3 regions of the Micromonospora sp. NPDC005174 genome follow, and region 1 is predicted to be linked to each of the others. Evidence: riboswitches for the same ligand, from Rfam matches in the RefSeq annotation. Region 1 holds a riboswitch; each other region holds the start of a gene.
The links. A riboswitch is a leader RNA that binds a small molecule or an ion and turns the genes downstream of it on or off. The one in region 1 is predicted to bind S-adenosylmethionine.

Region 1 (3,877 bases):
CTCGTGCGTGACCACCACCATGGTCATCCCGGCGGCGGACAGGTCGGCCATCACCCCGAGGACCCCCTTGACCAGCTCCGGGTCGAGTGCCGAGGTGGCTTCGTCGAAGAGCATCACCTCGGGTCGCAGCGCTAACGCCCGGGCGATCGCCACCCGCTGCTGCTGACCACCGGAGAGCTGCGAGGGCCGGGCGTCGGCCTTACCGGCGAGCCCCACCAGCTCCAACTGCGCGCGGGCGACCTGGACAGCCTCGTCCTCGCCGAGTTTGCGGAGCCGACGCAGCGCCAATGTGACGTTGCGCAGCACGCTCATGTGCGGGAAGAGGTTGAACTGCTGGAACACCATGCCCACCCGCTGGCGCAGCGCGTCCGGGTCGTCGCGCAGCACGCTGCGCCCGTCCAGCAGGACGTCGCCGCGGTCCGGCTCGATCAGTCGGTTGAGCGTACGCAGCAGAGTGGACTTGCCCGAACCGGACGGGCCGATCACGCAGGCCGTCGCGCCGCGTGGCACGCTGAGGTCGACGCCGCGCAGCACGCGATTCGACCCGAAGGCCAGGTGGACGTCACGCGCGTCGACGCTGACCGAGGTGGTGGTCGCGGTGGTGGTCATCGCCGGTCTCCTTCCTGGATGCCAGTCAGCGCTGGGTCGTCCTCGTCCTCGTCGTCCGCGGGTGCGGTGGTGGGCCGGCCGTGGCGCAACCGCCGGTCGATCGCGTTGACGACGTGCGTCAGCGGGACGGTCAACGCCAGGTAGAACAGACCCGCCAGCAGCAGCGCGGACTCGTTGCCGGTGGTGGCCGCGTAATCCTGCCCGATGCGGAACAACTCCCGCTGGCTGGCCACCAGACCGAGGAAGTACACCAGGCTGGAGTCCTTGATCAGCGCGATGAGCTGGTTGACCCAGGCGGGCAGCACCCGCCGGATGCCCTGCGGGATGATCACCAGCCGCATCGCGTCGGCCCAGGAGAAGCCGAGCGCCCGCGCGCCCTCCAACTGCGCTGCCTCCACCGACTGGATGCCGGAGCGGAAGATCTCCCCGATGTACGCGGCGGCGATCAGTGACAGCGCGAGGATGCCCAGCGGGTACGGTTCCGGTCCCCAGACCTGCATGCCCAGCGGGGCCAGCCCGACGCCGATCAGCAGGATCGTCGCCGCGGCCGGCAGCCCCCGGAACACGTCGGTGTAGACCCGCGCGGGCCAGCGCAGCCACCGACTACGGGAGATGCCGGCCACGGCCAGCAGCAGACCCAGCACCGTGCCGAGCAGGGCGGCGGAGACGGCCAGGATCAGGGTGTTGGGCAGCCCGACGGTCAGCATCTCGGGCAGCGCCTCGCGCATCGCGTCGGCGTCGAAGAACGTCTCCCACAGGGTGCTCAACGGATCCATCGTTCGCCTCTCCTACCGTCCCGCTCGCTCGTCACCGCTTGTCGCTCAGGACGCCGTCGAGGCGGACGGCTGCGCCGACCCGGACGGCGTGGCCGGGGCCGCCGCCTTGCCGCTGCCCGGGGTGAAGTCGGCCGGGATCGGTCGCCCCGGGTAGTACTGGGCCTGCAACCGGCTCCACGTGCCGTCGGCGATCACCTCGTCGAGGCCCTTGTTCAGCGCCTCGCGCAGCTTGTCGCCACCCTTGGCGACGGCGTACGCGGTCGGGGCGGGGCTGAGCTCCTTGGCCGCCACAGTGATCTTGCCGTTGCTGTCGGCGGCCGACTTCTCGCCGATCTCGGCCGGTGCGATCCAGGCGTCGGCGGTGCCCGCCTTGAGCTGGTTGATCGCGCCGTTGTAGTCCGGTACACGCACCGGGTCGAGCTGCTTGCCGGTGGCGTAGTCGTCCTGGACGGTGCCCTGCACCACCACGACCCGCTTGCCGGCGAGCTGGTCGAACCCGGTGATCGGTGAACCGGCCGGGACGTCCAGGCCGAAGTAGCCGAAGTCGTACCCGTTGCCGAAGTCGACGGTTTTCTTGCGCGCCTCGGTGATGGTGATCGAGGAGCTGCCGACGTCGAACTTGTGGTTGTTGACCTGGGACAGCAGCGCGGAGAAGTCGGTACCGACGAACTCGACCCGCAGGCCGAGCTTGCCGGCCACGGCGGTCAGCAGGTCGTTGTCGAAGCCGGTGAACTTACCGTCCTTGAGGTACACGTTGGGCGGCGCGTCGGTCAGCGTGCCGGCCCGCAGCACACCCGGCTGCGCCAAACCGTAGGGGTTGCTGCCACCACTACCCGCCGCCGAGCCACCACCCCCACCCCCGCAGCCACTCAACCCACCAGCAACAAGAACCGCGCCAACAACAACAAATCGACCAAGAAAACGCACAGTCATCTCCAAAAAAACAGGTCGACCCCGTCGATCATGAAGTTGTTGCCCCGACACGCCGGTCGGACGGGCAACAACTTCATGATCGACGCGAGGGGTCGCGCGGATGGGTGGGTGCCCGGGAGGCGGGCGAGAGGGGAGGGGTTAGCGCTTCAGGCGGCGGTACACGCCGCGCTGCGCATTCGCATCAGGTCCACGTGCCGACGCCGGGTCAGGGCCGGCATGCGCCGGACGGCCGGTGGCGTGAGGCTGAGGATGTGCATGAGGTCTCCCGGGTCTTGGTGCTGACCTGGGTGCCAGGCCACGCTTGCACCGACGTCCTGCCGGTGCCTGGTCTTCACCCGGGGCACCCCACCGCGGAGGAGGGTTGCCGGCCAGCGAGCCGGGGCTTGTCGCTGGCGCTCATGACCTGCGCCGAGGCTAGCAGCAGCCACCGGTCGGTCGTCCAGCCGATATGACCACGCTCACCAGCCCTGGCCTGCGCCCGACGAGCAGGTCAACCTGCGTGCACGTGCGGCCGGCGCGTCTGGTCCGGCTCCTGGCGGCGCAGGATCTCCCGGGTGACCGAGGCGATCTCGCCCTGCCCGAACGCCAGGTAGCGCAGCACGTTGCGGGCCGGGCCGCCCTCGGTCCACTCGAAGTAGATGTGCGGGCGTCGCGCGCTGCGGTCGCGGATCTCCAGCAGCAGCGCGGCCAGCGCGTTGGGCACCGAGGAACTGGCCAGGCTGAGCACCGGGAAGCGGTCGTGCGCCACGCTGCCACGCACCAGCAATCCGGTCTCGAAGTCCGACGGATCGGTGACCCGGACCTCGACGAAGATCACGTCGCTGTCGTCGGGGAAGTCGTTGTCCGCCATGGTCTGGGCCAGCTTGTCGCGGTACTCCGTCAGGTCGCGGCGCTCCGGCTCGTGCGCGATCAGGCGGATGCGACGTCCGGCGCGCTCGTCGATCATGCCGGTCGCCACCTCGTCGAGCTCGACGTGGTCGACCCGCAGCTCGAACGCCCGCAGCACGCGTGACAGCGCCGACACCACGATCATCGCGCCGATGAAACAGGCGGCGATCTTCACACCGTCGGGACGCTGCACCACGTTCGCCACGGTGGTGTAGACGAACACCACGGCGATGACCCCGAACGCGACCGCGCGACCGCGCTGACGCCGCCGCCGCGCCGCGAGCGTCACGGCCGTCGCCGCCGAGGTGATCAACACCAGGACCCCGGTCGCGTACGCGCCGCCCTGCGCGTCGACGCTGGCGGAGAAGACGACCGTGATCAGGAACGCCACCCCGGTGAACACCAGCACCAGCGGCCGGACCGCGCGGGCCCACGTCGGCGCCATGCCGTAGCGGGGCAGATACCGGGGTACGAGGTTGAGCAGCCCGGCCATCGCGGACGCCCCCGCGAACCAGAGGATTCCGATGGTGGAGAGGTCGTAGACCGTGCCGAACACCCCTCCGAGGTGCTGGTGGGCCAGGTAGGCCAACGCCCGGCCGTTGGCGGCCCCGCTCGGCTGGAACGCCTCGGGCGGGATCAGCACGGTGGTGGTGACGCTGCTGGTGATCAGG
Region 2 (3,877 bases), on a different contig from region 1:
GGTGATCTGCTGGAACGCGTGCCAGTCGACGGAGGCGCCCACGTCGAGCAGGGTCCAGGCGACCAGCCGGCCCGACGCCTCGTGCAGCATCCCGAGGTGGTAGCGCCGCCTACCCCGGGCGTCCAGGGCGCGCTCGTTGCCCCGGATGCGCTCGGCGTCGACCTGTTCCGGTTCCCACTGCACGTCGCCCAGCGGCGCGTCCGTCATGAGCCGGCCGTCCAGGTAGGCGACGTCCGCGACGTACTCGGGTGGGGTGGTGCCCTGCCAGGAGACGGACCGGTAGCCCTTGGCGTGGGGCTGCGCGTCGGCCAGGGCCGCCCGCAGCGCGAGCCGGTCGATGTCGGCGATGGTCAGCCGGCGACGCACCTCGGCCAGCGCGGAGTGCGCGCCCATCGCGGCGGCGAACGCGTGACCCGCCACCGGTCGGGCCGGACCGCCGGGCAGCGCGGAGACCGTCATCGCCGTCACCCGTTTGCGGTCGTGCTGGCGCAGCAGGCGTACCCCGTACTCGTGCAGGGCCCGGCCGACACCACGACGCCGCAGGTCCGGATGGACCTTCAGCTCGGCGGTGGCGTTGTCGGTGTTGTCGAGCTGCGGCAGGTCGAGCTGGAGGTAACCGGCGGGCGCACCGTCCAGGCGGGCCAGCGCCCAGAGCGAGCGGGTGCCGGGCATCGGGGCGTGGAAGAACCCGTCGAAGCGTTGCCGGCAGGACGGTGGGAAGTCGGGCAGGTCGGCCTCGGTGGCCGCCGCTCCGATCCGGTACGCCTCGTCGACCGCGGCCCGGTCGGTGCCGTCGAACGGCACGATCGTGATGCTCATGCCGGTGAGCCTGACAGCCGCAAAAGCGACAGGGCCAGCGATTATTCGCTGGCCCTGTCGGACGTGGTCGGGAGGGGCATTCGCACAACGCCTCCGGCGTTGGGTCGCAAGAACTTCAAAAGTCTTCGGCGAAATGCCCTCCCGCACGGAGCATCTTGCGCCGTCCGGTTCCTGCCGTCAAGTCCAGAGCGGCGGGTTTTCCACACTCACAGCGAAAACCCAGTCACCGGGCGGATTCAGCCCAGAAGCCCCGCGTCCCGGGCGGCACGCAGGGACGGCTTGATGTGGTGGGTCGGCCCGACCTGTGCGGCCACGGCGTCGATGGTCTTCAGACCCTCGCCGGTGTTGAAGACGACCGTCTCCGCCGTCGGGTCGAGCCGGCCGGACTCGACCAGCTTGCGCAACACTGCCGCGGTCACGCCGCCCGCCGTCTCGGCGAAGACCCCGGTGGTACGGGCCAGGTCGCGGATGCCGGCGCGGATCTCGTCGTCGTCGGCGTACTCCATCCAGCCACCGGTGCGGCGCACCGCCTCCAGTGCGTAGAGGCCGGCGGCCGGGTCACCGATGTTGAGCGACTTGGCGATGCCGGTGGGCTTGACCGGGATGATCGTGTCCGTGTCGGCGTGCAGGGCCGTGGCGATCGGGTTGCAGCCGGCCGACTGCGCGCCGAAGACCTTCCAGCCGCCGGCCGGCGCGTCGACCAGGCCGATCTCGACCAGCTCGGAGAACGCCTTGTCAATCTTGGTGAGCAGTTCGCCGCTGGCCATCGGGATCACCACCTGGGCGGGAATCCGCCAGCCCAACTGCTCGGCCACCTCGTAGCCGAGGGTCTTGGAACCCTCCGCGTAGTACGGCCGGACGTTCACGTTGACGAAGGCCGTGTCCTCGAACTCGTCGGTCTCCACCAGCTCACCGCAGAGCCGGTTGACGTCGTCGTACGAGCCGTCGATGGCGACCAGTTCGCCGCCGTACACGGCGGTGGTGATGACCTTGCCCTGCTCCAGGTCGGAGGGGATGAAGACGATCGAGGGAACGCCGGCGCGGGCGGCGTGCGCGGCCACCGAGTTGGCCAGGTTGCCGGTGGACGCGCAGGCGAAGCGGGTGAAGCCGAGTGCCTTGGCGGCGGTCAACGCCACCGAGACGACCCGGTCCTTGAACGAGTGGGTCGGGTTGGCGCTGTCGTCCTTGACCCAGAGCGGCGCGGTGATGCCCATCTCGGCGGCGAGGTGCGGTGCCGCCACCAGCGGGGTCAGCCCCGGGTCGAGGGTGACCCGGGTGGCCGGGTCCTGCCCGGCGGGCAGCAGCGCGGCGTACCGCCAGATGTTGTCCGGGCCGGCCTCGATCTGCTCGCGGGTGACCGTGGCCAGGGCGGCGGTGTCGTAGTCGACTTCCAGCGGGCCGAAACACTCGTAGCAGGCGTGCTGGGCGGCGAGCGGGTAGCGGGCCGAACAGGCGCGGCAGACGAGGGCACGGGCGGGGCTGGCGGAGGTGTCGATGCCGGAGGCGGCGAGCGTCGACGTCATGTCGAGAGTCCTCTCATCTTTCCCCGCATCGCACGGTGCGGCGGGGACGGAATTGGCACCTGCCCCGCGGGTCGCTCAGCGGTGAGCGCGCGGGGTGGTTGCCGGGGCGTCGTCGGGCCGTATCCCTCAGCCCCTCTGGATGAGGTATGCAGTTGTGCCGTCGAGTCTAGGCAACGTTGCCCGGCGCCTCCACCGGGCATCCCAGCCAGTGGGTCAGCGGTTGGCCACCGCCACCGGGTCGACCACCGCGACGGGGTCGGTGACCGCTGTCGGCCGGGGCAGCGACGAGGGCCGGGGACGGGTCCGCGCGGCGAGGTTCGCGCCGACCAGCGCGGCGATGGTGATCGCCGCTCCGACCAGCTCGACCGTCTCCGGCCGGTAGCCACGGGCGATCTGCACGACGAAGGTGGTCACCGGGACCAGGTTCATGAACAGGGCCGCGTTGGCCGCGCCCAGCCGCTGCACGCCGGTGTTCCAGGCCAGCACCGCGACGACTGCGGCGACGAGCACGGCGTACGCCAGTTGCGGGGTGATCGCCACGAGGTCGGCGGCCGTCGGCGCGTGCTGCCACCCGACGGCGTCGGCGCCGATGCTCGCGGCCAGCATGGCGGCCGTGCCGGCGAGCGCGGTCAGCGTGGTGAAGCGCAGCGGCGACCAGCCGCCGAACCGGGTCGCGCCGTGGGTGTAGACGGCCCAGCCGAGCACCGCGCCGATCATCATGAGGCCGCCGAGACCGAACTGGCCGAGGCCGGCCAGGCTCCCGCGGGTGATCACCAGGCCGACTCCGAGGAGCGCCACCAGGGAGAGGGCCAGCAGGAAGGGCTTCGGTCGTACGCCGTCCCGGGCCCACCGCACCAGTTGGGTGATGATCGGGGTGGTCGCCACGAAGAGGGAGACCTGCTGCGGGGCGGCGTGTTCGAGAGCCAGGTTGGTGAGCAGGTTGAAACCGGCGAAGCCGACGACGCCCAGCACCATTACCTCGGCTCCCCGACCGCCGAGCCGCAGCGCGGCCGACCCCTCGCGGAGCAGCAGGATGCCGACCAGGATGACGGCGGCGAACAGATAGCGGGCGGTGGTCAGGTTGAGCGGGTCGACAGTGGTCAGCGCGGTGGCCAGGATCGGGAACATCGCACCCCAGGCGAGCGCGGCGAGCAATGGGTAGGCGGCGGCGCGGGATCGCATCGTCAGCTCCTGTTCGAGTATCTTCGAACCAACGACACCGACCATAGGGTGTTGTTCGATCGTTGTCGAACAAGGGTTAGACTGGTCACATGGAGCTGCACGAACCCGACCTGACCGCCGTACCGGTCACCGCCGTGCTGGCCGCACTCGCCGACGACGTGCGGTTGCAGATCGTCCGGGCGCTCGCCGACGGCGGTGAGGCCGCCTGCGGCAGCTTCGACTTCGGCGTCTCCAAGGCGACCCGCAGCCACCACCTCAAGGTGCTGCGCGAGGCCGGCCTGACCCGCACCCGGGCCGCCGGCACGAGCCGCCTGGTCCGACTGCGCCGCGACGAGGTGGACACGCTCTACCCC
Region 3 (3,877 bases), on a different contig from region 1:
CATCCGCCTGCTGCACGATCGTGTGCTGGTGCGGATGGACGGCAGCGAGGGCGAGCGTCGCTCCACCGCTGGCATCGTCATCCCGGCGACCGCCGCGGTCGGCAAGCGCCTCGCTTGGGCGACCGCCGTGGGTGTGGGGCCGAACGTCCGCGCCATCGTCTCCGGCGATCGGGTGCTCTTCGACCCGGACGAGCGTTCCGAGGTCGAGTTGCACGGCCGCGGGTACGTGCTGCTGCGCGAGCGCGACGTGCACGCCGTGGCCGCCGTACGGGTGGAGAACGACTCCACCGGCCTCTACCTGTAGACCTCCCCCCGAGCGCGGTCGCGCCGTTTGTCGGCGCGTACGACGGGAAGCCAGCCGGCGACCGTGGCCCTGGGGAGGGACGATGCCGGTATTCGTCAAGAAGCTGCTGACCTGGGGCAGCGTCGCGTTCCTGATCTACTTCATGGCGTTCCGCCCGGACGGTGCCGCGCAGTTGTTCAAGGGGATCGGGGTCGCGCTCATGGCGATGGCCCAGGGGCTCGGCGACTTCCTCACCACGCTGATGACCTGACCCGCCGCCCGGCCGCGCTCAGGCGTGACCGTGCGGCCACGGCGCGGCGGGGCGTAGTTCGTGCCAGCCGGCCGGCGGGTGGTTGACCGGGGGCGGCGGGGCGAGCACCACCGGGATGGGCACCACCGGCTCGTCGGGCGCGGCGACCGATCGCCGCGTACCGTCCGGGAAGCGCAGGTGGTACTGGCTGCCGTCCCAGACGCCGGCCGGGGCCTGCGGATCGCGGCCCACGAAGTACGACCGGTACGCCGTGATCGCCTCCAGCAGTTGACGTTCCTCGACGGCGGTCCGCTCCCGGTCGGCCGGTTTGCGGTCGAGACCGCGCAGCGTCCCGTCGCGCAGCAGGGCCAGCCGGGTCGCCGCGAGCTGGTATCCGCGCATCGCCCGCGCCCCGGCGTCCCCGGCGACGCGGCGCGCCCAGCTCCGGGCGGCGTGCCGACGACCCAGGCTGCTCAGAGCGGCCACCTCGGGCGGGCTCAACCAGCCGGCGCGTACGTAGTCGGGCAGCGTCCGCTCGGTGAGCCGTCCCTCCCAGGCGCGCAACCACACGGCCAGCCCGACCACGCCGAAGAACACCGGCACCATCAGGCCCAGGAAGCCGTACAGCATGATCACTGCCTCGCCGGTGGCCTGGGTCAGCGTCGGCAGCAGGTTCCACGTCCCGTGCAGCATCATCGCCAGCAGCAGGCCGGCGATCGGGGCCAGCACCCGGACACGCCGGTCGGCGGTACGGGAGGCCACCCCGAGGCCGACACCGGTCATCGAGGTGAAGAGGGGATGGGCGAACCCGAAGAGGAGGATCCGCACGATGAAGATGGCGATCACCTGCTGGGTACCGGTCGCCGGACCGTACCGGTCGGCACCGGCCGCGTAGCCGTATCCGCCCAGGTAGAGGATGTTCTCCACCATGGCGAAGCCGACTGCGGAGAGCCCGCAGTAGACCAGGCCGTCGGTGATCCCGGACCACTCCCGGCGGCGGAAGATCAGCAGCAGGATCGGGCCGAGGGCCTTGGTCAGCTCCTCGATGAACGGTGCCACCAGCACGCCGGTCAGCGCATCCGGCAGTCCCCAGTCCGCGAAGCGTCCGGCGGCGAACTCGTTCACGTTCAGCGAGGCGGCCGTGGAGACGAACGCGCCCCAGGCGAAGCAGAAGATCAGATATTTCAGGGGTTCCGGTTCGTAACGGTCGAGCCAGAGGAAGCAGGCGACGAGCACCGGCACCGGCAGGATCGCGGCGACCACCCCGACCAGCAGCGCCTGTACGCCCAGCGACTGGCCGAGGGTGAACACCATGAAGACCGCGCACGCGGCGATGAGCAGCACCACCCCGGCCAGCACCAGGAACCGCACCCAGCCGAAGCGGCGCGGCGGCATCCCGGGTGACGAGCCGGCGGGCGGGGCCGCGGGCGTGTGCGGCGGCGACGGCAGGGGTGCACCGGGCGGGGTGTCGGCCATGCGGTCAGCGTAGCCATCCGCCGCCGGCTGGTCCGGGCGCATCCACAGCCGCTATGCTGCCGGCAGGTCACGAGCGCCAGCGTCAAGCCCCGGCTTGCTGGCCGGCAACCCTCGTCGAGTTCGCGGTGGGGTGCCCCGGGTGATGACCGGGCCCAGCCCGATCGGCGTGCTGGGCAAGCGCGGACCCCGTCCCGACAGGCACACCCGGGGTCCCTGACCCCGGAGGTTCCGGCGTGTCCGTCACTCTCGTACCCTCGCTGCCCAGCCTGCCCGCCGTCGCGTCCGCGCCGTCGGTGGCGCTCGACGTGCTCGGCGTACCCGGCGAGATCAACCTCGACTACGCGGCCACCGCGCCGTGCGCGCGGGCCGCGGCCGACGCCGTCACCGAACTGCTCCCCTGGTACGCCAGCGTGCACCGGGGCGCGGGAGCGCTGTCGCGGCGCTGCACCCTGGCGTACGAGCGGGCCCGGCAGACGGTCGGCGACTTCTTCGGCGCGCGTGCCGACGACCACGTGATCTTCACTCGGAACACCACCGACGCCCTCAACCTGCTGGCCCGGTCGTTGCCCGCTGGCACGACTGTGGTCACCTTCGCCGGTGAGCACCACGCGAACCTGCTGCCCTGGCCGCGCGGCTCGGTACGCCTGCCGGTGCCCGCCGACCCGGCCGGGGCGGTACGCGCTCTCGCCGCCGCCCTGACCGAGCTGCGCCGCGACAGCAACCCCGCGCTGCCGGTGCTGGTCGCGGTCACCGGGGCGAGCAACGTGACGGGTGAGCTGTGGCCGGTCGCCGAGCTGGCCCGGGTGGCCCACCGGCACGGCGCCCGGATCGTCCTCGACGCCGCGCAGCTCGCCCCACACGCCCCGGTCGACCTGCACGCGCTCGACGTGGACTACCTGGCCGTCTCCGGCCACAAGCTGTACGCCCCGTTCGGCGCGGGTGTGCTCGTCGGCCGGGCGGACTGGCTGGACGCCGCCCCGCCGTACCTCGTCGGCGGCGGTGCCACCAGCAACGTCGGGCCGGCCACCCATGACGTGACCTGGGCGACCGGCCCGGCCCGGCACGAGGCCGGCACCCCGAACCTGTTGGGCGCGGTGGCGCTGGCGGCGGTGTGCGCGGCGCTGGCCGACGCCGACCGGGTCGCGCTGCACGCCCGTGAGCAGGCGTTGCTGGCTCGGCTGCGCGACGGCCTCGCCGCCCTGCCGCACGTGGTGGAGCTGCGGACCTTCGACGCGGACGCGCCCCGGGTCGGCATCGTGTCGTTCGTGGTCGCCGGTCAGGACTCCGCGACGGTGGCCGCGCGGCTCGCCTCCGAGCACCGGATCGGCGTACGCGACGGGTTGTTCTGTGCCCATCCGCTGGCCCGGCGGCTGCTCGGCGAGGCTGCCGCGCGTACCGGCCGAAGGGATCTTCCGGCGACCGCGCTGCGCGCCAGCATCGGTCTGGGCAGCACCGCCGCCCAGGTCGACCGGCTGCTCGCGGCGCTCGCCGAGCTGGCCTGAGCCCCGTGCTCAGCCGACCGGCGGGGCGGTGGGTGGTTTCGGCGCCTCGCCCGGCTCGGCCGGTTCGCCGACCGGCCGCTCCTGTTCCCCGAAGGAGATCCGGATGCAGCGGTTCGCCTCCTCCTGCTCGATCCCGGAGGCCACCAGCAGGTCACTGGCCGTGGTACGGATCTGGGCGACCACGACGCTGCCGGAGAAGCCGACCCCTGCGCCGTACGCCCGCCCGGCCTCGCTGACGGCCCGCAGCGACCGCTCCCGCGCCTGCTGCGGCTCCTCACCCACCGCGAACTCGTGCTTGAGCAGCCGGACCGACTCGGCGAGGTGGCCGATCGCGTCCGGCATGGTCTCGGGCACCGGCTCGTCGTC

Region 2: another riboswitch for S-adenosylmethionine. It lies ahead of thrC (threonine synthase); the one in region 1 lies ahead of ABZU91_RS12565 (ABC transporter substrate-binding protein).
Region 3: another riboswitch for S-adenosylmethionine. It lies ahead of ABZU91_RS20470 (aminotransferase class V-fold PLP-dependent enzyme); the one in region 1 lies ahead of ABZU91_RS12565 (ABC transporter substrate-binding protein).

The regions. Positions count from the first base shown of each region.
Region 1 covers NZ_JBEXIJ010000008.1:207,984-211,860, reverse strand. Annotated here, with positions in the region: gene ABZU91_RS12575 (amino acid ABC transporter ATP-binding protein) at 1-609, opposite strand, end outside; gene ABZU91_RS12570 (amino acid ABC transporter permease) at 606-1,385, opposite strand; gene ABZU91_RS12565 (ABC transporter substrate-binding protein) at 1,431-2,192, opposite strand; SAM riboswitch class IV at 2,611-2,722, opposite strand; gene ABZU91_RS12560 (amino acid transporter) at 2,809-3,877, opposite strand, start outside.
Region 2 covers NZ_JBEXIJ010000018.1:56,073-59,949, reverse strand. Annotated here, with positions in the region: gene ABZU91_RS20395 (GNAT family N-acetyltransferase) at 1-819, opposite strand, end outside; gene thrC (threonine synthase) at 1,056-2,342, opposite strand; SAM riboswitch class I at 2,353-2,488, opposite strand; gene ABZU91_RS20385 (DMT family transporter) at 2,556-3,524, opposite strand; gene ABZU91_RS20380 (metalloregulator ArsR/SmtB family transcription factor) at 3,614-3,877, shown strand, end outside.
Region 3 covers NZ_JBEXIJ010000018.1:76,182-80,058, reverse strand. Annotated here, with positions in the region: gene ABZU91_RS20485 (co-chaperone GroES) at 1-304, shown strand, start outside; gene ABZU91_RS20480 (hypothetical protein) at 387-554, shown strand; gene ABZU91_RS20475 (PrsW family intramembrane metalloprotease) at 573-2,051, opposite strand; SAM riboswitch class IV at 2,075-2,195, shown strand; gene ABZU91_RS20470 (aminotransferase class V-fold PLP-dependent enzyme) at 2,243-3,511, shown strand; gene ABZU91_RS20465 (FUSC family protein) at 3,521-3,877, opposite strand, start outside.